2 regions of the Halomonas sp. GD1P12 genome follow, and region 1 is predicted to be linked to the other one. Evidence: predicted binding sites of a transcription regulator. Region 1 holds the regulator's gene; the other holds the start of a gene.
The links. The regulator PhoB, encoded in region 1, activates phosphate uptake and scavenging genes when phosphate is short. The targets are predictions, from matches to a motif close to TGTCATANNNNTGTCANA.
Positions count from the first base shown of each region.

Region 2: a site for PhoB is predicted at 4,870-4,887, ahead of OCT39_RS11280 (DUF6482 family protein). Genes of this name have one in related genera too.

Region 1 covers NZ_CP107007.1:3,693,977-3,705,400, forward strand. Annotated here, with positions in the region: gene OCT39_RS16975 (ABC transporter permease subunit) at 1-256, shown strand, start outside; gene pstA (phosphate ABC transporter permease PstA) at 256-1,656, shown strand; gene pstB (phosphate ABC transporter ATP-binding protein PstB) at 1,653-2,456, shown strand; gene phoU (phosphate signaling complex protein PhoU) at 2,482-3,207, shown strand; gene cysZ (sulfate transporter CysZ) at 3,288-4,019, shown strand; gene OCT39_RS17000 (hypothetical protein) at 4,354-4,701, opposite strand; gene phoR (phosphate regulon sensor histidine kinase PhoR) at 5,000-6,298, opposite strand; gene phoB (phosphate regulon transcriptional regulator PhoB) at 6,302-6,991, opposite strand; gene ubiA (4-hydroxybenzoate octaprenyltransferase) at 7,091-7,981, opposite strand; gene OCT39_RS17020 (chorismate--pyruvate lyase family protein) at 8,015-8,575, opposite strand; gene OCT39_RS17025 (NAD(P)/FAD-dependent oxidoreductase) at 8,688-9,875, shown strand; gene OCT39_RS17030 (HU family DNA-binding protein) at 9,998-10,270, shown strand; gene OCT39_RS17035 (hypothetical protein) at 10,270-10,626, shown strand; gene yccS (YccS family putative transporter) at 10,904-11,424, shown strand, end outside.
Region 2 covers NZ_CP107007.1:2,454,451-2,465,874, forward strand. Annotated here, with positions in the region: gene OCT39_RS11260 (putative monovalent cation/H+ antiporter subunit A) at 1-1,130, opposite strand, end outside; gene hemH (ferrochelatase) at 1,337-2,419, opposite strand; gene OCT39_RS11270 (cryptochrome/photolyase family protein) at 2,523-4,094, shown strand; gene OCT39_RS11275 (thiol-disulfide oxidoreductase DCC family protein) at 4,096-4,503, shown strand; gene OCT39_RS11280 (DUF6482 family protein) at 4,519-4,821, opposite strand; gene OCT39_RS11285 (hypothetical protein) at 5,002-5,298, opposite strand; gene dnaB (replicative DNA helicase) at 5,452-6,837, opposite strand; gene rplI (50S ribosomal protein L9) at 7,148-7,594, opposite strand; gene OCT39_RS11300 (hypothetical protein) at 7,610-8,461, opposite strand; gene rpsR (30S ribosomal protein S18) at 8,474-8,701, opposite strand; gene rpsF (30S ribosomal protein S6) at 8,736-9,143, opposite strand; gene rlmB (23S rRNA (guanosine(2251)-2'-O)-methyltransferase RlmB) at 9,373-10,185, opposite strand; gene rnr (ribonuclease R) at 10,188-11,424, opposite strand, start outside.

The sequences.
Region 1 (11,424 bases):
CGTGGGCGAAACCATGATCGTGCTGATGGCGAGCAGCAACGCCGCGCTGATGAGCGCAAGCCTTTTTGAGGGGCTGCGCTCGTTTTCCGCAGCGATCGCCATCGAGCTTCCCGAGGCGCCGCCGGATGGGCAAACCTACCATCTTCTGATCTTAGCGGCACTGGTCCTGTTTCTCTTCACCTTTTTGGTCAACACTCTGGCCGAGGTCGTCCGCCAGCGCCTGCGCCGCCGCTATCAGCGGCTGGGAGGCGCCTGATGTCGCGCCCTACTCACCGCCGCCGATGGCCCGGCGACGCGCTCTGGGCTTGGCTTTGCGCCGGGTGCGTGGCGCTGTCGCTGTTCATGCTGGCCACGCTGCTGACACTTCTCACCGTCAAGGGGTTGGGCCATTTCTGGCCGGCAACCCTCGAGGAAGTCACGCTGGGCTCCGGCGAGCAGCTGATCGGCCAGCCACTGCGCGAGGCGCCGATGCCCACCGGCAATGCCACCGAGCGGCTTTATTTCACCGGCAACCGGGAACTGACCGGCGCCGACTGGCGCTGGGTAGGCCTTGACGAGATCGTAAGCGTTGCGACCCCGACAGACGTGATTCGTCTGGAGCGTAGCCCCTGGGGGGACTTCATCGGCCGGCTCATCGCGCTGGAGCTCGACGGCGAGCGTCTCACCGGCGCCGCGGCTTTCGAGCGCATTAGCCAGGTGCTTGCGCTACCGCCTTCTGAGCGCGAGGGCGAACTGGTGCTGCTCTCACCAGGCGGGCGCGGGCTCGTTCAGCCGCTGTCCGGGGTGAACACCTTCGTGGCACCGAATGCGCTCTCGATAGGGGAAAAAATTGCGATCTGGGGTCAGGGCGTGTGGCGCTTTCTCAGCGAAGGCCCGCGCGCGGCCAATACCGGCGGCGGCGTGTGGCCGGCGATTTTCGGCACGCTGTTGATGGTCATATTGATGTCGGTGATCGTGACGCCCTTTGGCGTGCTGGCGGCGGTTTATCTCAACGAGATCGCTCACCAGAACCGCTTGACCCGGCTGGTGCGCATCGGCGTGCGCAACCTCGCCGGCGTTCCCTCGATCGTCTACGGCGTGTTTGGCTTGGGGGTGTTCGTGTATGGGGTGGGCGGCTCGCTCGATCAGTGGTTTTTCGACGACGCATTGCCCTCGCCGACCTTCGGCACCGGCGGGCTTTTATGGGCGTCGCTGACGCTGGCACTGCTGACCCTGCCAGTCGTGATCGTGGCGACCGAAGAGGGGCTTGCGCGCATTCCCGACGCCCAGCGCGAAGGCGCCGTGGCGCTGGGCGCCACGCGCCTGGAGATGCTCACGCGCATCGTGCTGCCCATGGCGACCCCTGCCATGCTGACCGGTGTGATCCTCGCGGTGGCTCGCGCCGCCGGTGAGGTGGCGCCGCTGATGCTGGTGGGCGTGGCCAAGCTCGCCCCGCAAATGCCGCTGGACGGGGAGTTTCCTTACCTGCACCTTGAGCGCAAGTTCATGCACCTTGGCTATCATCTATTCGATAGTGCCTTTCACGGCGACGACGTCGAGGCGGCGATTCCGCTGGTCTACGCCACGGCGCTATTGCTGGTGCTGATCGTGCTGGTGCTTAACTTAACTGCCATATTCCTGCGTCATTATTTACGCCGACAGCGAGGAGAGTCATGAACGCGCCCCTGAACGACGCGCCGCCGGTGGTCACCTTTCCCGTCGAGCAGCGCTGCCTGAACGTCGAGGCGTTTAGCCTGGCCTACGGTCACAAGCCGGCGCTCAAGGCGCTCACCCTCGAGGTGCCGCGCCACCGGGTGACTGCGTTCATCGGGCCGTCGGGCTGTGGCAAGTCGTCGCTTTTGCGCGCGTTCAATCGGCTGCACGATCTCAACGAAAACGCGGCGCACCAGGGCCGCATTCAGCTGGAAGGCGATGACATTTACGCGCCGAATCTCAACGTCAGCGAGCTTCGCCGCCGGGTCGGCATGGTATTTCAAAGCCCCAACCCCTTCCCGATGTCGATCTACGAGAACGTGGCGTTCGGCCTGCGTCTGGAGCGGCGCCTGCCCAAGCGCCAGCGCGACGACATCATCGAATGGGCGCTCACCGCCGCGGCGCTGTGGGACGAAGTCAAGGATCAGCTGCACCGCTCGGCGTGGCAGCTCTCCGGCGGCCAGCAGCAGCGGCTGGTGATCGCGCGCACGTTGGCGGTCAAGCCGGAGGTGCTGCTGCTCGACGAGCCGGCCTCGGCGCTGGACCCGATCTCCACGCTCAAGATCGAGGAGCTGATACGCAATCTCAAAAACGAGCTGACGCTGATCCTGGTGACCCACAACATGCAGCAGGCCGCGCGGGTCTCGGACTACACCGCCTTTCTACACAGCGGCGAGCTCGTTGAATACGGCCCGACCGACCAGGTTTTCACCAACCCCCAACGACCGCGTACCGAAAACTACATTACCGGCCGGGTCATTTGACCCACCCGACCCTCAGGAGGGCTCGATGGATATTACAAGCGATACCCATAGCCAGCATATTTCGCGCCAGTTCAATCAGGAGCTCGAAGAGCTGAAAACTCACCTGATGGCCATGGGCGGACTGGTGGAAAAGCAGGTCCAGAACGCCGTGCACGCGCTGCTGGAAAACGACAGCCACTTGGCCGAGGAAGTGCGTGACAACGACCGCCAGGTCAACGATCTGCAGCTGAAGATCGACGAGGAGTGCACCCGCGTGCTCGCCCGGCGCCAGCCGGCGGCGTCGGATCTGCGCCTGGTGCTGGCGGTCATTCGTGCCACCTCGGATCTCGAGCGTATCGGCGACGAGGCGAGCAAGATCGCCCGCAACGCGCTGCTACTTTCAGAAAACGCCAGTAACGTGCGGGGCCTGGTAGAGGTGCGCCACATCAGCGAGCACGTGCGCAAGATGCTGCGCGATGCGCTCACCGCCTTTGCCCGCTTCGACACCGAGCTTGCCATGCAGGTGGTGCGCGAGGACGAATCCGTGGATGACGAGTACGGTAGCGCCATGCGCTCGCTGATGACCTTCATGATGGAAGATTCGCGCTCGATCACGCCGGTGCTCAGCATCATGTGGGTGCTGCGGGCGCTGGAGCGTGTCGGCGATCACGCCAACAACCTGGCCGAGTACGTGGTCTACCTCGTCAAGGGGCTCGATATTCGCCACAGCGCGCCGGACAGCGTCGACCAGCAGATGCTAAAAAAGCCTTGACCTTTTAGCGCGTTGATCCTGCAATACGCCCGGCTTCTTCACCCACGCTTTTCGTCGGGCGTATTGCGAAAGGATCAACCATGCTGACTGCGGTTTCCGCACTGAGCCAGGGGCTGCGCCTGGTGTATCAAAAGGGGCAACGGCGCTACGTCTTTCTCCCCATTCTCATCAACCTTATCGTCTACATCGGCCTTGTGAGTTTCACCGCACGGCGTTTTTCCGGCTGGCTGGACCACGCCATGGCGAGCATTCCCAGCTGGCTTGATTGGCTCGACTGGCTGCTTTGGCCGCTGTTCGTTTTGAGCCTGCTGGTGGCAATCTTTTTTACGTTCACGCTGGTGACTCATTTTATCGCCGCGCCGTTTTATGGGTTTCTCGCCGCGCGCGTGGAGCGCACCGCCACCGGGGTAGAACCGCTGGATGATCGCGGCCTGGCTAAAACGGCGCTCGACGCAGTAGGTCGCGAGCTCGTAAAGCTGCGCTACATCCTGCCCAGGGTTGCGCTTCTATTCGTCTTCAGCTGGATCCCCGGGCTCAATCTGGCGGCCCCTCTTTTATGGGCGCTGTTTTCGGCCTGGGTGATGGCGATCACCTATCTGGACTATCCGATGGATAACAACAAGGTTAGCTTCAAGGAGATGCGCCGACGGCTGGGCGAGCGCTGGTGGCCCAGCATGAGCTACGGGGGGCTGGTCACGCTGATCACCTGGATACCGCTGGCCAATCTTTTCCTGCTACCGGGAGCAGTCGCCGGGGCAGTGTTGATGTGGGACGCTCACTACCGTGATCTTGAACGGCTGCCTGCCCGTTGAAAGCGGCTGACAGTCACACGTTTCAAGGTTTTTAGAGCGTCACACGCTTATCGATACTTACGACAAGAAAGTAGCACCCACAAAAAATTAGACCCCGCAAAGGGCGGGGTCTGGATCTCGTTTAGCGATTTCGATACGTAACGTAAGCTTCCAATCCTTGTGCGGGTCTCCAACCATGGAATCTACCCTGACAAACGTTTTGATCTTCGCTTGATTCGTTCCTTGAATCGGTGAGCATCCGTGCAATGGGACATCCTTGCCCCTTCTTTTGCTCACTCCATAAGCGTAATACTTTGTACCGAAATTGCAAACAAATGTTACTTAACGCTACTACTTATGACTCGGAGTTTTTCTCGACGACTTCTTCCGGCGACATTTCAGCGCCTTCATCGGTATCGCCTATCGAATCCGGAGCGGTGCCCGTAGAGTCCGGCTCGCCGATCGTTTCATCGTTCGGGCCTTGAGTATGGTGATCAGTCGTGAGCTCTTCCTGGGTATAGTCAGGGCTCTCATTGGTGTTCATATTGACGCCATGATCTTGCGTTTCATCCTGCTCGACCATGCTATCCTGGTTCTCTTCGATAGACGGATGCTCGGTGGTTTGTGCAAAGGCCATCGGGCTTGCCAACAGACCAAACGCAATACCTACGACACCCGCTTTCTTGAGTAGCTCCTTGGACATCATATTCCACCTCCTGAATTGCTGTGGTACCGCTTAAAGTAAGAAAGAGTGCCTTGCGGCGGACTACTTTGAAGCAGCTGTCTTTCTTACTTAAATCTTTGCAGAGGCTGTGCCATAAATCCAATAAAAAATTAAATTACTTTAAAATCAATAATATAAAACATTACAAAACCTGTACAATGCGTTCCATGTGGCTGTATAGGCGCTCTGAAAGTGGCTAAAAATGACACATGAGCATTCCTGTACCACTCTTACATGCCATATTGACACACTTGTACAGGTGTTGTTTCAAAGAGGATCAGCTTAGGCGGGCGGCGGGGAAAATACAGCGGAAGGTAGCGCCAAAGCCCGGGCGACTTTCGATCGAAAGCCGCCCGTCGTGGCGAATCAGCACATGCTTGACGATGGCAAGCCCAAGGCCGGTACCGCCGGTGGCCGTGCTGCGCCCTTTATCGACGCGATAAAAGCGTTCGGTCAGCCGTGGAATGTGTACCGGGTCGATGCCGTGACCGTTGTCCTTGACCTCGATACAGGCGCCGCCTTCGGCAAGCTCGGCGTAGCGCAGCGTAATCGTACTTCCCCCCGGGGCGTAGCGCACGGCGTTGAACACCAGGTTGGACACCGCGCTTCGTAGCTCCTGCTCGCTGCCGATCAGCCGCGCGTCGCTTTCGATCTCGAGCGCGATCTGCTGGGGCGTTTCGTGCTGCTGACCGGACAGCGCCCGGGCGTCCTGACACACGCTTTCCAATAGCGGCCCCAGTGCCAACGGCTGGTGATCCTTGCCGCCCTGATCAATCTCGAGGCGCGAAAGCAGCAGCAAATCGTCGACCAGATTCTGCATGCGCAGGGTTTGCGCCTGCATCTGAGCGACGCTGCGGCCAAGTCTTGGCGGCAGTTGATCGCTCAGATCGCTGTAGGTTTCCAGATAACCGGAGAGCACGGTCAAGGGCGTGCGAAGCTCATGGGAGACGTTGGCGACGAAATCCTGGCGCATCTGCTCCAGCCGGTGCAGCCGGGTAATATCTCGCGCCATCAAGAGCCGCTCATCGTCGCCGTAAAGCGTGATCTGATACTCGAGAATGCGCCGTTCGTCGATGGGTGAGGTGAGCGTTAGAGGCTCACTGTATTCGCGGGACGAGAAGTAGCGCACAAACGCGGGGTCGCGCAACAAATTGGTGATGTGCTGGCCGCGGTCATGGGCGGTTTGAAGCCCCATCATCTTTGTGGCGGCGCTGTTCCACCACTCCAGGTCGCCGTGACGGTCGAGCATGACCACGCTGTCGCGCATCGCCTCCGACGACTCCTGAATACGCGCAAGCGTGGCTCTGAGGCGGCCCTGAGTGATGCGCTGACTTTTCTGGTAGCGGTAGAGCCGGTCCAGAAGCTCGCCCCAGAGCCCGGGCCCGGCGGGTGGCTCCTCGCTCGGCGTAAGCGTTAGCCATAGATAAAGCGCGCGCAGCTGGCGCAAGTGGTAGAAAAGACACACGCCGAGCCCGGCGGCGAGGCCCAACCCCGGCGCGCCAAACAGCCAGCCCATGATCACCCCGAGCGTGGCAAGCCAGGCGATACGCCAGAGTTCCCGGCTCCACAGGTGCACGCGCTAGCTCCGGGCGGAGAAGCGATAGCCGGTGCCGCGCACCGTCTGAATCAGGTTCTGATGAGCATCGCCCAGGGCCTTACGCAGGCGACGAATGTGAACGTCCACGGTGCGCTCCTCGACGTAGACGTTGCCGCCCCATACCTGATCCAGCAGCTGGCTGCGGGTATAGGCGCGCTCCTGGTGGGTCATGAAAAATTGCAGCAGTCGGTATTCCGTCGGCCCCATGTCCAACGCCTTGCCGTGAGCGCTGACCCGGTGGCTTACCGGGTCGAGCAGCAGGCCGTTGATTTCCACCGGGTCCTCCATGCCGCGCGGCGTGGTACGCCGCAGCACCGCTTTCAGGCGCGCGACCAGCTCTCTGGGAGAGAACGGCTTGGTGATGTAGTCGTCGGCACCCGCCTCGAGCCCCTGGATCTTGTTGTCTTCCTCGCCCTTGGCAGTGAGCATGATGATCGGAAGCTCGGCGGTGGCCTCTTCGCGCTTGAGGCGACGGGCCAACTCGATGCCGCTGGTACCGGGCATCATCCAGTCGAGCAGCAGCAGATCCGGCTGGTTGTCGACCACCAGCGCGTGGGCATCCTGGGCGTTATCGGCTTCGAGCACGCGATAGTCCGCCATCTCCAGCGCCACCGCGATCATCTCGCGAATCGGCGCCTCATCGTCGACGATCAAAACGGTTTTGGCGGTCATGGGCGGGCCTCACGGTGTCCAGGCAAAGTGGTCGATGACATATCGGTGACAATCACACCATGAGCGAGTGACAGTTTTATGACACCCGCTTTTGCCACCTTAGCCCGCCACCGGCCAAAAGCTCAAGGCGAGCCCGGCGAAGAGCACAAGCCCCGACCAGTGATTGTTCAAAAACGCCTGAAAGCAGGCCTCGCGCTCGCGGTGAACGATCAGGCGCTGCTGATGCACGAAGGTGGCCGCCATGGCCACAAGGCCCAGCCAGAAAAAACCTCCCAGACTTATAGCCCACCCCACCCAGGCCAGCAGTAACAGCGTGGCCGCCTGCAGCAGGCCAATGATCAGCCGGTCGGCCTGGCCAAACAGCACTGCGGTGGATTTGATGCCGATCTTCAAGTCGTCGTCGCGGTCCACCATGGCGTACTGGGTGTCATAGGCGACGGTCCACAGCACGTTGGCCAGAAATAGTACCCACGCCTCGAGCGGCACGTGACCCAGAACCGCGCCAAAGGCCATGGGGATCGCCCAGGAGAACGCCGCACCGAGCACCACCTGGGGGAAGTGGGTATAGCGCTTCATGAAAGGATACGCGGCGGCAAGCAAAAGCCCGCCCACCGACAGCAACACGGTAAACCAGTTGGTCAACAGCACCAGAATGAACGACACCGCCACCAGCGCGATGAACAGCACCTTGGCTTCGGCTTCCCCGATGCGCCCGGTCGCCAGCGGCCGGTTTTTGGTACGTTTGACGTGGCCGTCGAAGTGGCGATCGGCGTAGTCATTCACCACGCACCCTGCCGCGCGCATGGAGTAGACGCCGGCGATAAAGATCAACAGCACCCCGCGCCCCGGCACCCCCTCGGCGGCGATCCACAGCGCCCAGAGCGTCGGCCACATCAAAAGCCAGGTGCCGATGGGCCGATCAAGGCGCATCAGCGTGATGAAATCACGCGCCCGGGACCAGCCGGTCGGGCGCAGCAGAGAACGGTCCATGCTTACCTCTCGAGGATAAATCGCGCGCCCAGCTTAGCGCGAAGCCAGATCGGGTTCATCCGCCAGGGTCGATAAAAACGCTTCCTGCACCAAAAGCGACAGCCCGCCGTGGTAGAAGATCGAGCGCCGCGCCCAGACGCTCGGAAGCTCTGGCGCCTGGCGATGAGCGAACGCCGGACGCTGGCCGGTGGCGTAAAGCGCGCCGCGCACGAGATCCGGCTGGCGAAACAGCCAGCTCCCCAGCGAACGCTCGCCCAAACGCTCGAGATGCAGCCCCTTGAGCTGCGCCAGCGGCGCCACCGAGCGCGCCACCACCCAAGGGGTGTCATCGATGCACAGCGCCACCTCGCGACACCAAACAAGCCGGCGCGGCGCAAGGCCAAGCGCCTGGGCTTCGTCGCGTTCGGGTACGCCGACGCCCTGGCGCAGCAGCCGTACCCGAAACGCGCGGCGTCTGCCCGCCGCGACCAGCCGTGCGGTCAGCGAATCGGTGGAGGCGACCCACTGCCACCAGGGCGCGCTCATGGCCGGGCGAAACGCCGCGACGGGTTGCCAGCGCGGAAAAAGCGCTATCGGCTGAGTGTGTATTGCCACGCGATCTCCAGAGCGGTCAAGTCGTTCGCGCTAGTGTAACATGATGGCCCAACGCGCTTTTCTCGAGAACATCCGCGTTTCGAGCCCCCGAATTTCAACGTCTGGTGAAGGCATGGCCGACTCTTTCTCTCACGCCGATGCGCCGGTGGATCTTCTCATCATCGGTACCGGCATGGCCGGCATCGGCCTTGCCCGCGAGCTGCGAAGGCTCGGTGATACCCGCTCGATTACCCTGGTAAGCGTCGGCAGCGCCGATGAGTACAGCAAGCCGCTGCTCTCGACGGGCTTTGGCAAGCGCCTGACACCGGAGAAGCTCGCCAAAAAAAGCGCCGCCAGCGTTGCCAATGAGCTCGACGCCACGCTCTGGCCGAACACCCGGGTCGTCGCCCTCGATGGCGACCGCCGCCGGGTCACCCTTGAAGACGGCGAGTATGTGGGCTTCGAGACGCTGGTGCTGGCCACCGGTGCCGGCCCGCGAAACGCCTTCGACATTCCCGCGGGGCTCGCCGAGCGCTTTTTCAGCGTCAACGATTTGGACGATTACCGTCGCTTTTACACCGCCCTGGCGCCAGAACCCGCGCGCGTCGCCGTTGTCGGCGCGGGGCTCGTGGGCTGCGAATTCGCCAACGACCTGCTTGTCGGCGGCCACCAGGTCACGCTGATCGCCCCGGAGACCACGCCGCTGCCCCGCCTTCTGCCGGCAACGCTTGGCCAGGCGCTGGGCCGCGCGTTCGAGGCCGGCGGCATCGAACTTGCGCTGGGTCGCACGGTGAGCCGCATCGCCGCCGGCGAGCACGACGATATCGTTTTGAGCCTGGACAGCGACGACACCCATCACGTCGATGTGGTGCTGATGGCCACCGGGCTTGCGCCGCGAAGCGCGCTGGCGCGCGAGGCGGGCATCAGTGTCAGCGAGAGCGGCATTCGGGTCGACCGGACGCTAGCGACCTCCCATGCCGGCATCTACGCCCTGGGCGATGCGGCGTGCATCGACGGCGTCAACGCCATGTACGTCCCGCCGCTTCAGGCCAGCGTCAAGGCGCTGGCCGCCACCCTCACCGGCCAGCCGACCCGCGTACGCCTCGGCGCCTGGCCGGTGGTGGTAAAAACGCCGCTTCTACCCGTGGTGGCCTATCCGCCGGTCGCGCCGGTCGCCCAGTGGCGCGTCGAGGGTGACGGCGATACGTTGACCGCACTTGCCGACGATAAAGATGGTCAATTAGTCGGTTTTGCGTTGACAGGCGGGGCGGTCAAAAGGAAAGTGGAGCTTTCCAGAGCAGTACCCGCGCTGCTAGGCTAAATCGCAACGCAGTGGCGCTCGAGCCCGGCACTTGGCTTGAGCCGACAAATTAAAACACTCGTTCGTTTTCAATCGCACTCATAAGCGTTACGCTTATTTTTTCTATCAGGGAGACTCCTTTTATGCGCAAACCTGACCTGGCCGCTGCCATCGCCGATAACGCTGACCTGTCCAAGGACAAGGCAGGCCAAGTGCTGAACGTCATTCTCGACGAGATCACCAACAGCGTGGCGAAAGGCGAAGACGTTGCCCTGATCGGCTTTGGTACCTTCACCGTACGCGAGCGCGCTGCCCGCACCGGCAAAAACCCGCAAACTGGCCAGCCGCTGAACATTCCGGCCAGCAAGAACGTGGCGTTCAAGCCCGGTAAAGCGCTCAAGGACGCCGTCTCCTAATGAAACTCCGGCTTGCGCTGTGGCTACTGGGCTTGTTGCTCAAGCGCGCGCTGCGGCGTAAGCCGCGCTTCAAGGAGCAGCTCGAGCGAATGCGCGGTCTGGACTGGGGCATCGCTACCGAGGATCTACACACGGCACGCCACTACCGAATGACGCCCAAGGGCATCGCCACGGGCAAGGGCCTGCCAATCGATCTGGATCTGGAGCTGCGCTTTCGCGACCAGGACGCGGCGCTCAGGATCCTCAAAAAGCCGACCCAGCAGGCGTTTCTGCACGGCATGATGAACGGCGACGTTCGCCTGGTCGGCGATTCCAGCGACCTGACCAAACTGCAGAAGCTTTTAAAGCACCTGTAGCGCTTAACGGCCCGCCTTTTACGGCGGGCCGTTTTGTTAAACACCCTCGCATCACGCCCGACCAGATGGTTCGCTCCCCTGAAAGCGCCCTGCTTTTGCCGCCACAACCCGACTGCTGGCGATAAGCGCCTGACGTAGTGTCGATATCGAACGCCGGCAAACAACGCTGGAGCGTACGCTTTAGGCCAAGCGGTGGTCGGCATAGCCAGGTACCAGGCGACGTTGATATACTGACGATTAGTTATACTAAAGTCTAAATAACAATCGAAGAGACGCCATGCCGATCGCTCTACCCCTTCGCCGCCTTTGGACCCTGGATAAATTCGCCTACAGCCTGCGGGTGTTCATCGCCTTTAGCGGGGCGCTCTTGTTTAGCGTGTTTCAAGCCGACGTGGCGCTGGTCATTCCGCTGTTTCTCGGCATCATCGCCTGTGCGCTCTCGGAAACCGACGACAGCTGGCAGGGGCGGCTTCAGGCGCTGATCGTGACGCTTTTGTGCTTTGCGCTGGCCTCCTTCGTGGTGCAGTGGCTGTTTGCCTGGCCCTGGCTGTTCGCGCTCGGGCTGGGGGTGTCGGCCTTTACGCTGATCATGCTCGGCGCCATCGGCCAGCGCTACGCTACCATCGCTTCGGGCACGCTGATTCTCTCGATCTATTCGATGATCAACATCGAGCAGCATGGCGGCGTCGACGCCGACGTCGCCTCGCGCCAGCTTTTGCTGCTGGCGGGCGCGGCCTGGTACGGCCTCATCTCCGTGATCTGGTGCGCGCTATTCTCACGCCAGCCGGTCAAGCAGAG
Region 2 (11,424 bases), 1.2 Mb from region 1:
AGCGACAGCGCCGTGACGAAAGCGATGACCGCGGTGACCGGCATGACCCGGCGCAGCCCGCCCATTTCGGTCACGTCCTGGGTACCGGTTTCGTGATCGAGAATGCCCGCCACCATGAACAGCGCCCCCTTGTAGAGCGAGTGGGCCAGCATGAAGGTAACGAAGGCGGTCATGGCGTAGTCACTGCCGATGCCCAGCAGCATGGTCAAGGTGCCCAGCGCCATGATGGTGGAGTACGCAAGAAGCTTTTTGATATTGGTGTGATGAATGGCCAAAAAGGCGCCGGTGAACATGGTGGTCGCGCCCACCAGCGACAGTGTCCAGACCCAAAGCTCGGTGCCGCCCAGCTCCGGCTGTAGCCTGGCCATCAGGTAGATGCCCGCCTTGACCATGGTGGCGGAGTGCAGGTAGGCCGACACCGGTGACGGTGCGGCCATGGCGTTGGGGAGCCAGAAGTGAAACGGAAACTGCGCCGACTTGGTGAAGGCGCCGAGCAGCAGGCAGATCACCATCGGTGTGTAGAGCGGATGCTCGCGAAGGTCCTCGCCCCCGGCCAACACCTCGGAAAACGACCAACTACCGCTTGTGATGCCCAGCAGCACCAGCCCCCCCATTAGCGCAAGTCCGCCGGCCACGGTAACGAACAACCCCTGGCGGGCGGAGTTACGCGCTTTTAGATCGGTATGGTTGAAGCCGATGAGCAGATACGAAGTAACGCTGGTGAGCTCCCAAAACACGAACAGCGTCAAAAGCCCATCGGCCATGACCAACCCAAGCATCGACATCATGAAGCCGAGCATGGCGACGTGAAAGCGGGCGATATCCGGGCTGCCTCTCAAATAGCCCCCGGCATAGACCAGTACGAAGGTGCCGATGATGGTGATCAAGAGGCCAAAAAGCAGCGATAGCCCGTCGATCATGAAGCTAAGACTAATGCCAAGGGAGGGAACCCAAGCCCATTCGAGCAGCAAGGGCTCGCCGGCCACCACGGTACCGGCCTGGCTCAGAAGCCAGGCGGCGATAGTGGCGGGAAATAGCGCCAGTATGAAACTCGCCTGCTCACCGAACCAGCGATTGATCAACGGCGCCGAGGCCGCTAGTAGAAAACCCAACAGGATGGCGAGCTGCATCTGACACGATCTCCCTGACTGATAACCGCCCAAGTAATGGGCTCGACGCGGCGACACATCCATGTTCACTGCGTTGAATAACTGTGATTGAGTATGCCTCACCTTATAGCAGCCGCGGCGCCGTTTCCACAAAACCCGCCTGCGAACAGGACCGCTATTTTACTTAGCCTGCTATTTTAGCGATTGAAATCATTCACATTATTTCGTTACTCACGCGTTGAAAGCCAGCCACCCAGCTCGTTTTTGATAATCTCGACCAGCGCCTCCATGTGATCCTCGCGGTCGTTCAAACACGGGATATAGCTAAAGGTTTCACCACCGGCGTGGAGGAAGCTTTCGCGAATCTCCTCCTGAATCTCCTCCAGCGTTTCGACGCAGTCTGCCGAGAACGCCGGCGACATCACGGCGATATGGGTGTGTCCCTGCCGGGCGAGTTCTGCCACGTGGTCGACGGTCGCAGGCCCGACCCACTTCTCCGGACCGAACTGGGATTGAAAGGCGGTATCGATATCGCTTGCATCGAACCCCAGGGTCTCGCGCAGAAGCCGCGTGGTTTTCTGGCAGTGGCAGTGATAGGGGTCGCCTTCGAGCAGATAGCGCTCGGGCACACCGTGATAGCTTGCGACCAGCTTGCTGGGGCGCGTTTCGAACCCGGCGTAAGCCTCCTCGACGGAGTTGGCCAGCGCCCTCAAGTAGCTCGGGTGGTCGAAATAGGCCGGCACGGTGCGAATCGCCGGCTGCCACTTCATCTTCATCAGGCTGCGAAACGCCTGGTCGTTGGCGGTCGCCGTGGTGGGCGAGCCGTACTGCGGGTAGAGCGGAAAAAAGACGATCCGCTCGCAGCCCTTTTGCTGCATCCGCTCGAGCACGCTGGACGTGGAGGGGTTACCGTAGCGCATGCAGTAATCCACTTCCACGTCATCGCCGAACAGCGCTTTCAAGCGGTCAGTGACTTTCTCGGTCTGGGCGCGGGTGATGGTGCGAAGCGGGCTTTCGTCACGCTCGGTGTTCCAGATGCTTTTATACGCCTTGCCCGACGAGAACGGCCGTTTGGTCAGGATGATGGTTTGTAAAAGCGGCTGCCACTTCCAGTCAGCGTAGTCCACGACCCGCTTGTCCGAGAGAAACTCATTGAGATAGCGCCGCATGGACCAGTAGTCGGTATTGTCCGGCGTCCCCAGGTTGGCCAGCACTACGCCGACCCGCTTACGGGCCACCGGCGGGTGCGAGGCCGGCGCGTGGGTCAAGCGTCCTTCGCCGGGTGCATCTTTCGAAACGGTGTCGCTCATGGCCATCTCCTGCAGATTGAGTCGCCAAAGCTTATCACTTTTCAGCAAAGTCGCGGCATGAAGTTATACTATGAACACTATTCGTATAACTATGGATCAATTTATGTCCAAGCCGATGCTGCTGGTCTTTGGCGACCAGCTGTCGCTATCGCTTCCGCTATTGCAAAACGCCCCGGAAAACGCCGTCGTGGCGCTTTGCGAGGTCAAGGAAGAAGCGCGCTACGTCCCCCATCATATTCATAAGATCGGCCTGTTTCTGGCGGCGATGCGCCACTTCGCCAAAGCGCTCGAGGAGAAAGGCTTTCAAGTCGCCTACAGCCATCTCGACGATGAGCAGAATACCCACTCGCTGCTCGAGGAAGCCGAGCGGCTCGCGCGCGCTCACGGCTGCGACGAGATCCACGCCACGCGCCCCGGCGAGTGGCGTCTATGGGAGGCGATGCAGGATCGCCAGAGCGCTAAAATCCCATGGCTTCTCGGTGAGGACACGCGCTTTTTCACCACGCCGGACGAATTCGCCGAGTGGATCCGCGGGCGCAAGCAGCCGCGCATGGAGTACTTCTACCGCGAGCAGCGAAAACTCACCGGGCTTTTGATGAAAGACGGCGAGCCCGCCGGGGGCCAGTGGAATTTCGATCACGACAACCGTGAGCCGTTGAAGGGGCAGAAAAGCTTTCCCACCCTGCCCCATCACCGCCAGGATGAGATCACCCAGGCGGCGCTTGCCGACGCCGAGCGTCACTTCGGTGATCACATGGGCAGCATCGATAACTTCAACCTGCCGGTCACGCGCCGCCAGGCACTGGCGGATCTCAAACACTTCATCGACGAGGCGCTGCCGGATTTCGGCCGCTATCAGGACGCGATCAGCGACAGCGACCCGCTGCTCTACCACTCACGGCTCTCTGCGGCCATGAACATCGGCCTGCTCTCGCCTCTGGAAGTGTGCGAGGCTGCTGAAAAAAGCTACCTCGAGGGCGAGGCGCCAATCAACGCCGTGGAAGGGTTCATCCGCCAGATACTGGGCTGGCGAGAGTACGTGCGCGGGCTCTACTGGACGCAGATGCCAGGCTACAAGCGCGAGAACCGGCTCAACTTTCGCCGCGAGCTGCCGGATTTCTACTGGGATGCGCAAACGGATATGCGCTGCATGAACCGCGCCATTCAAATGACCATCGACAACGCCTATGCCCACCACATTCAGCGGCTAATGGTGACGGGCAACTTCGCGCTTCTGTGCGGGGTCAAACCGGAGGCGCTGTGTGACTGGTACCTGGCGGTTTACGCCGATGCCAGCGAATGGGTGGAGCTTCCCAATACGCTTGGTATGGTGTTGCACGCCGACGGCGGCCTGATGGGCTCCAAACCCTACTGCGCGTCGGGCAAGTATATTGACCGCATGTCGGATCACTGCGCCAACTGCCGCTACTCGCCCAAACAGGTGACCGGCACCCACGCCTGCCCGTTCAACAGCCTCTACTGGCACTTTCTCGAGCAGAACGAGAAACGCCTGAGCCAGAACCCGCGCATGAAGCTGATTTACGGCTCTCTCAATAAAATGGGCGACGACAAGCGCGATGCGATTCGCCAGCAGGCCGAAAGCTTTCTGCGCAAGCTCTCGACCCGCCAGGGCTACGGCCAGAAACATCACACTCAAGGATACAAGAGCCATTAACGTGAACAGCCAACGCTTTGAAAGCCTCGACGCCCGCGCCCCGGTGACGCTCTACTACGACGGCCACTGCCCGTTTTGCTTGAAGGAGGTGGCCTGGCTTGAAAAGCACCCGCGCCGAGCGCGTATCGAACTGGTGGACATTCAGGCCAGCACGTTCGACGCCGTCGCCCTGGGGCGCCCTTTCGAGGATCTGATGGGGAAACTGCACGTCAGGGATCAAAACGGGAAGTGGTACATCGGCATGGAAGCGAGCCGGGCCCTGTATGCGGTGCTGGGCTACCGGCGCATGGTGTGGGTTTCCTGCTTACCGGGCCTGCGCGGGGTGATGAATGCAGGCTACCGTTTGTTTGCCCGCTACCGTGTACGGCTGGGGCGGTGGGTTGAAAGACGTAAGACGCGCTCGCGGTGAAAGACCAGCGCCGCGTTAGAAAACGAGCGGCATGCGCGAGGTCAAGGGTTCGCTGTAGTGCGCGTCGCGGCCGATCATCTCGTCGTGGGGCACGTGCTGGACCAGATACGCCCGGTGGATGTCGGCCCGCTTGAGTTCGAGATAGACGTCGTCGAGCGAGCGAAACAGCATCGGCTTGCCCCGTTGGGTCAGCATATGGCGGCTGCCCTCGACATCCTCGAGCTCGACCTGATAAAAACGGCTGCCCGAGTGGGTAATCACCCGTATTTCGAAATTGCTGGAGCCTTCGACAAAGGTTTTCAGTTCGTTCAAATCCATGAATCTCTCCTGTTATTAGTGGTCATGGGGCACAGCCTGACGCTTCCCCATGACATTTTTATTACCCTATCAGGATAACAGTAGCGCAAATCGTGACGCTTCACTAAGGCGCTCGAGCGCTAACGTAACAAAAGAGTGTTTTATCAGGAACCTGGCTTGCTGAAGAGCCCCAGGGCCTGCTTACTGATACTGGGAGGGGTCGATCGCCTTGCCCAGAGAGTTGCGGTCGATCCAGTTGCCGCCCTTGGTCTCCTTGTAGCGAAACACCACCTTGTCGCCGATTTCCACGGGCAGCTCGCCGTCTTCGGTTTGATAGCTAAAGGCCTCGCCGTTGACCACCAGGTGGTAGCGGTAAAGATCCGGCATGCCCAGCCACTCCTTGAACGGCCCTTCGCGCTCGAGCGATTCGAGTTCACCCCGGCCTTCGAGCTTGGGAAGACGCTTCTTGTTGCCTCGCTTAAAACCACCACCAGCCATGCGCTGCTCCTGTCGATTGAACGTTTGATCGAACGTGGCCACACCGGGATCAATGGATGCCCTGGGTCGTGCTGGCCACGCCGACGTCACTTTACAAAGTCGGTTTTCACTTTAAAGGGGCGGCATTATACGGGCTGCGCCCCGCGGCTCAAGTCATTCGCCAAAGGCCTGGCCGTAGCTGTCCGGGGCCAGATCCTCGAAGCGGGTATATTTGCCGATGAACGCCATGTGGACCGTACCGATCGGACCGTTACGCTGCTTGCCGATGATCAGCTCGGCGAGCCCCTGATTATCAGGGTTGTCCGGATTGTAGACCTCGTCGCGGTAGACGAAGGCGATGACGTCGGCGTCCTGCTCGATGGCGCCGGACTCACGCAGATCCGACATCACCGGGCGCTTGTTGGGGCGCTGCTCCAGCGAGCGGTTGAGCTGGGAAAGCGCGACCACCGGGCAGCCGAACTCTTTTGCCAATCCCTTGAGCGAGCGCGAGATTTCGGAGATCTCGCCGGTGCGGTTTTCCGAAAAGCCGGGGATCTGCATCAGCTGAAGGTAATCGATCATGATCAGCGCCATGTTGCCGTGTTCGCGCACGACGCGACGAATCCGCGAGCGCATCTCGTTGGGCGAAAGCGCGGCAGTGTCATCGATGAAAAGCTGCTTGTCCTTTAGAAGATTCACCGCCGAGGTCAGCCGCGGCCAGTCTTCGTCCTCGAGCTGCCCCGAGCGCACGCGGGTCTGATCGATGCGCCCAAGCGACGACAGCATCCTGAGCATCAGCGACTCCGCGGGCATCTCCATGGAGAACACCATCACCGGCTTGTCGCTCGAGATCACCGCGTGCTCGACCAGGTTCATGGCGAAGGTGGTCTTGCCCATCGACGGGCGCCCGGCGATGATCACAAGGTCCGAAGGCTGCCAGCCCGAGGTCATCTCGTCGAGATCACGAAACCCGGATGAGAGCCCGGTCATCTCGCCTTTCATGTTGAAGAGCTCGTCGATACGGTCGACGGCCTTGGTCAAAAGCTCGCTCATGCCGATCGGACCGCCGGTCTTGGGGCGCTCCTCGGCAATCTGAAATACCAGCCGCTCGGCTTCGTTCAACAGCTCGTCGGCGGGCCGGCCCTGGGGCGAGAAAGCGCCATCGGCGATCTGGTTGGCCGCGCGAATCAGCTTTCTGAGCGTCGCCCGCTCGCGCACGATATCGGCGTAGGCGCGAATATTGCTCGCTGACGGCGTGTTGCGCGCAAGCTCGGCCAGAAACCCGAGCCCGCCAACGCTATCGAGCTGGTCGCGCGCTTCCAGCGCCTCGGAGAGCGTCACCACGTCCAGTGGCTGGCCAGACTCGGCCAGATGAATCATGACGTTGAACACCAGCCGGTGCTCGTAGCGGTAGAAGTCATCCGCAGCCAGGCGCTCGGCGACGTTGTCCCAGGCCTGATTGTCGAGCATCAGCCCGCCAAGCACCGACTGCTCGGCCTCGAGCGAGTGCGGCGGAAGCTTCAGCGCCGCCGTTTCCTGATCCGCTGGGGACTCATCCATCCCGGGCTCCTTTCAATAGCGTCTTACGCGGGCAATCGTACTACGCGTGCAATCGTACTACGCGGAGCCACTGATACGTGGCCCCATGTGACTCATGAGCCCGCCTGAGCGCTTACGCCCGGCGGTGCTGAAAACGATTTTGCAAGGCAAGGCCTTGCAAAATCGACTCCCTTGCGTGCCTTAAGCGGCACAAACACGAGGCTCAATACGAGTCAAAAACACGAATCAAAAACGTTATTCAAAAACAAAGGGCGCGGGATAACCCGCGCCCTTTTCGGCGTCACCGGAGGTGGCAAAGCATCCGTCGGGATTACTCTGCAACCACCACTACGCGTACGGTTGCATCCACTTCGGCATGCAGGTGCAGGGCAATGTCGTATTCGCCGGTTTGACGAATCGGGCCCTCGGGCATGCGAACTTCGCTCTTGGCCACTTCGATGCCGGCAGAGGAGATCGCATCGGCCAGATCGCGCGGACCGATCGAGCCAAACAGCTTGCCTTCGTCGCCCGCTTTGGAGACCAGCGACAGTTCGATGTCGTTGAGCTGCTCGGCGCGCGCTTCGGCTTCTGATTTACGCTCGGCGGCTTGAGCTTCGAGCTCGGCACGCTGCGCTTCGAACGCTTCAACGTTCTCTTTGGTCGCCGGTACGGCCAGGCCGTACGGTACCAGGTAGTTACGACCGTAACCGGGCTTCACAGTGACCTTGTCACCCAGGCCGCCCAGCTTACCAATCTTGTCGAGCAGAATGACTTCCATCTCGTAAACCTCTAGTCAATTGCTGCGGGTAAGGCGTGCGCGAACGTTCGCGAAAGTATCAATCAGCCCCAACAGCAGCACAATGAGAATCGTGGGCAAGGTTGTGATCAGCAGCACATAAAATACCGCCAGCCACAGCCCGTTCATCCCCTTTAGTCCAATAAATCCGTGCACTAACGCAATGCCAGCCACCAACAGCGGCACCCAGCCAACGATCAAAAGCGCCTCGCCGCCCAGCAAAAGCCCCACCACGCCAAGAATCGCCAACAGCGCGAACTCTTTAGGGCTCAAGCGCAGCGCGTGAAACTCTTCACGAAAGCCGCCCGGGTTATAGAGCCCGGCCTGCCAGCTGCGCCCCAGGGCCAGACAGGCGATCGATGCCAGCAGCACGATCAGACCGGTGACCCCACCGACGACCAATGCGGCCAGCGCCTCGGTGTCGTAGCCCTGGCGGGCGAACTCGGTGAGCATGTTGTCCACCTCTACCGAGCTCTGCCTGAGCTGCTCGAGCATCAGCTCCGACCCACCGGGCAGGCTGAAAATCCCGAGCTGGATCATGAAGGCCGACGCCAGCGTGCCGACGATCAGCGCTTCGCTCCAACGCATCCGCTCGCGCAGAATGACGGCCATGAGCGTGACCAGCAACACACTTGCCAGCGGAATCACGTCGCCCTGCACCCACCAAAAACCGGCGGGGATGGCGGCGGCGAGAATCACCGGCAGCGCCGGGGCGAACCCGCGACGCAGTGTCACTAAGGCGGCAATGGCGGCTCCCAACCAAAAAAGCCAAGGCACGAGCGTTGCAAGCGACGCCACGCCAACGGCGTAGGGCGTTTTTTGCATCAGCCATCGTGCTAGTGCCAGCATCACGTCAAGTGCTTACTGGTGGCTATCGGAATAGGGCAGTAGTGCCAGGTAGCGCGAACGCTTGATCGCGGTCGCCAGCTGGCGCTGGTAGCGTGCTTTAGTACCGGTGATACGGCTTGGAACGATCTTGCCGGTTTCGGTGATGTAAGCCTTCAGCGTGTCCAGATCCTTGTAGTCGATCTGCTTGACGCCTTCAGCGGTGAAGCGGCAAAACTTACGGCGACGGAAAAAACGTGCCATGGAGTAGCTCCTTTAATACGTGCGGTGAATAAACTTAGGCAGTTTCTTCGGTTTCTGCTTCGGAGTCGGCATCGACGTCAGAATCGTTGCGCGGCTTGTCTTCGCGACGCGGACGCTTCTCTTCTGCCGGCTTCATCATCGGCGAGGCTTCGGTGACCGCTTCCTTGCAGCGGACCACGAGGCTACGGATGATGGCATCGTTGAAACGGAAGATGTTTTCGATCTCTTCCAGAGTTTCACCGGTGCACTCGACGTTCATCAGCACGTAGTGAGCCTTGTGGATCTTGTTGATCGGGTAAGCCAGGTGACGACGGCCCCAATCTTCAAGGCGATGCACGGTGCCCGAATTTTCGGTCACGATGCTGGTGTAGCGCTCGACCATAGCCGGCACTTGCTCGCTCTGATCCGGGTGGACCATAAACACGATTTCATAATGACGCATGGAATCTCCTTGCGGTTTGACAGCTTCCGGTGCGCGCCGCTCGGGCTTGGCAGGGAAGCAAGGAGTTAACTGAATGCCTTTCGCCAACGCGCTTCTAATATCGTGGGGGCCACGATGAAGCGCCGATTAGTCGCCTGGGCATCAAGCAGAACTTTCATTGGTGTGAGGGAAAAACCCTCAAGGCGCCCGCAACGAATAAACGGGCGAGCGCATTTTAGAAGCGTTGAGGTCAACTTGCAAGCTGGCGCTGGCGAACCGCCTCGAACAGACAAATCCCTGCGGCGACCGAGACGTTCAGGCTGGACACCTGGCCGGCCATGGGCAGTTTCGCCAGATGATCGCAGCCTTCGCGAGTCAGCCTTCGCATGCCCTTGCCTTCGGCGCCCATGACCAGCGCCGTGGGGCCCTTGAAGTCGAGCTCATAAAGCGAAGCGTCGGCCTCCCCGGCGGTGCCGGTGATCCAGACGTTGAACTCCTTGAGCTTTTCAAGCGTGCGGGAAAGATTGGTGACCTGATAGACCGGCACGACCTCCGCCGCGCCGCAGGCAACCTTGCGTACCGTGGCGTTCAGCGGTGCGGCGTTGTCTTTCGCCACGATCACGCCGTGGGCGCCAGCGGCATCGGCGCTACGCAGGCACGCGCCGAAGTTGTGCACGTCAGTCACGCCATCGAGCACGAGCAGAAGCGGTGGCGCGGCCTGATTCCAGGCGCGCAGCTTGAGCCAGAGCGACTCCTCCCCTTCCGCCGTCAGCGGCGCGCAAAACGCCACCACGCCCTGATGAGCGGCGCCGGCAGTGAGCTGGTCGAGAAGCTCTCGCGGCTGCTCCTTGAGCCGAGCGCCCTGGGTACGGGCGCGCTCGATCAAAAGGTTCAAGCGCTTACCCGCGCCCTGCTGAATCCAAAGCTCGCGAGGCGCCTCGCCCCGCTCCAGCAGACTTTCGAGGGCGTGAACACCGTACACCTGGTCGAGGCCTTCCGGCACTGGCACCGGCGGCGCGCTGCGCTGGCCGCCGCGCGTACCGCGCCTAGACGATGACTTCATCCTTATCCCTTATTTAGCGGTGGTTTTTTAGGGGCGCGGCGACTGCGCTGCGGGCCGCTTTTCGTGGCCGTGGTCTCGCCCACCGGCTCAGGCTTGGCATCGGCGTTACTCGAAGAGGCTTGCGAGCGCTCACCGCCTTTAGGCTCGGCCTTTGCTTCCGCGGTCTTACCTTCTGATGCCTTGCCACCGCCGCGTTTGGACGGCGAGCGGCGCGGCTTCTCGGACGCATCACCGCCACCGGGGCGTTTGCGCGGCTGGCGGCGCGGACGCGGCTTTTCGTCGCCGAGCTCGAAGTCGATCTTGCGATCGTCCATGTCGACTCGTGCCACCTGTACCGTCAGGCCATCGCCCAAGCGGTAGGTGGTGCCGGTACGCTCGCCCTTCAAGCGATGCTTCTCGGCCTCGTAATGGTAGTAGTCCGAGGGTAGCGAGGTCACATGCACGAGGCCTTCGACGAAGAAGGTGTCCAGGCGCACGAACAGACCGAACTGCGTGACCGAGGCGATGGTGCCCTCAAACGTTTCGCCGAGCTTATCGGACATGAACTCGCACTTGAGCCAGCTTTCGACGTCGCGGGTCGCTTCGTCGGCGCGGCGCTCGGTCATCGAGCAGTGCTCGCCAAGCTCGACCATCTGCTCGAAGGTGTAGGGGCACCACTTACTCGGCGGCTCGACCGGCGCACCCTCGACGCGCACCACGGTATTGGTCTGGCGCGGCCCGCGAATCACCGAGCGAATCGCGCGATGCACGAGCAAATCCGGATAGCGGCGAATCGGCGAGGTGAAGTGGGCATAGGCCTGGTAGGCCAAGCCGAAGTGACCTTCGTTTTGCGGCGAATAGACCGCCTGGTTCATCGAGCGCAGCATGACCGTTTGGATGATGTCCGCATCCGGGCGGTCGCTGATCGCTTCCCTGAGCGCCTGATAGTCCTGGGGCGTGGGCTCGTCGCCGCCGCCAACGGACAGACCCAGCTCGCTCAAAAACAGACGTAGCTTGTCCAGACGCTCCGGCGTCGGGCGCTCGTGGATGCGGTAAAGCGCCGGCAGGTCGTGTTTGTCCAGAAAGCGTGCGGTCGCCACGTTCGCCGCCAGCATGCACTCTTCGATCATCTTGTGCGCATCGTTGCGACTTCTAGGCACGATCTCCTGGATCTTGCGCTCTTCGTTGAACACGATCGCGGTTTCGGTCGTATCGAAGTCGATCGCCCCGCGCTCCTCACGCGCCTCGCGCAGAAGCTTG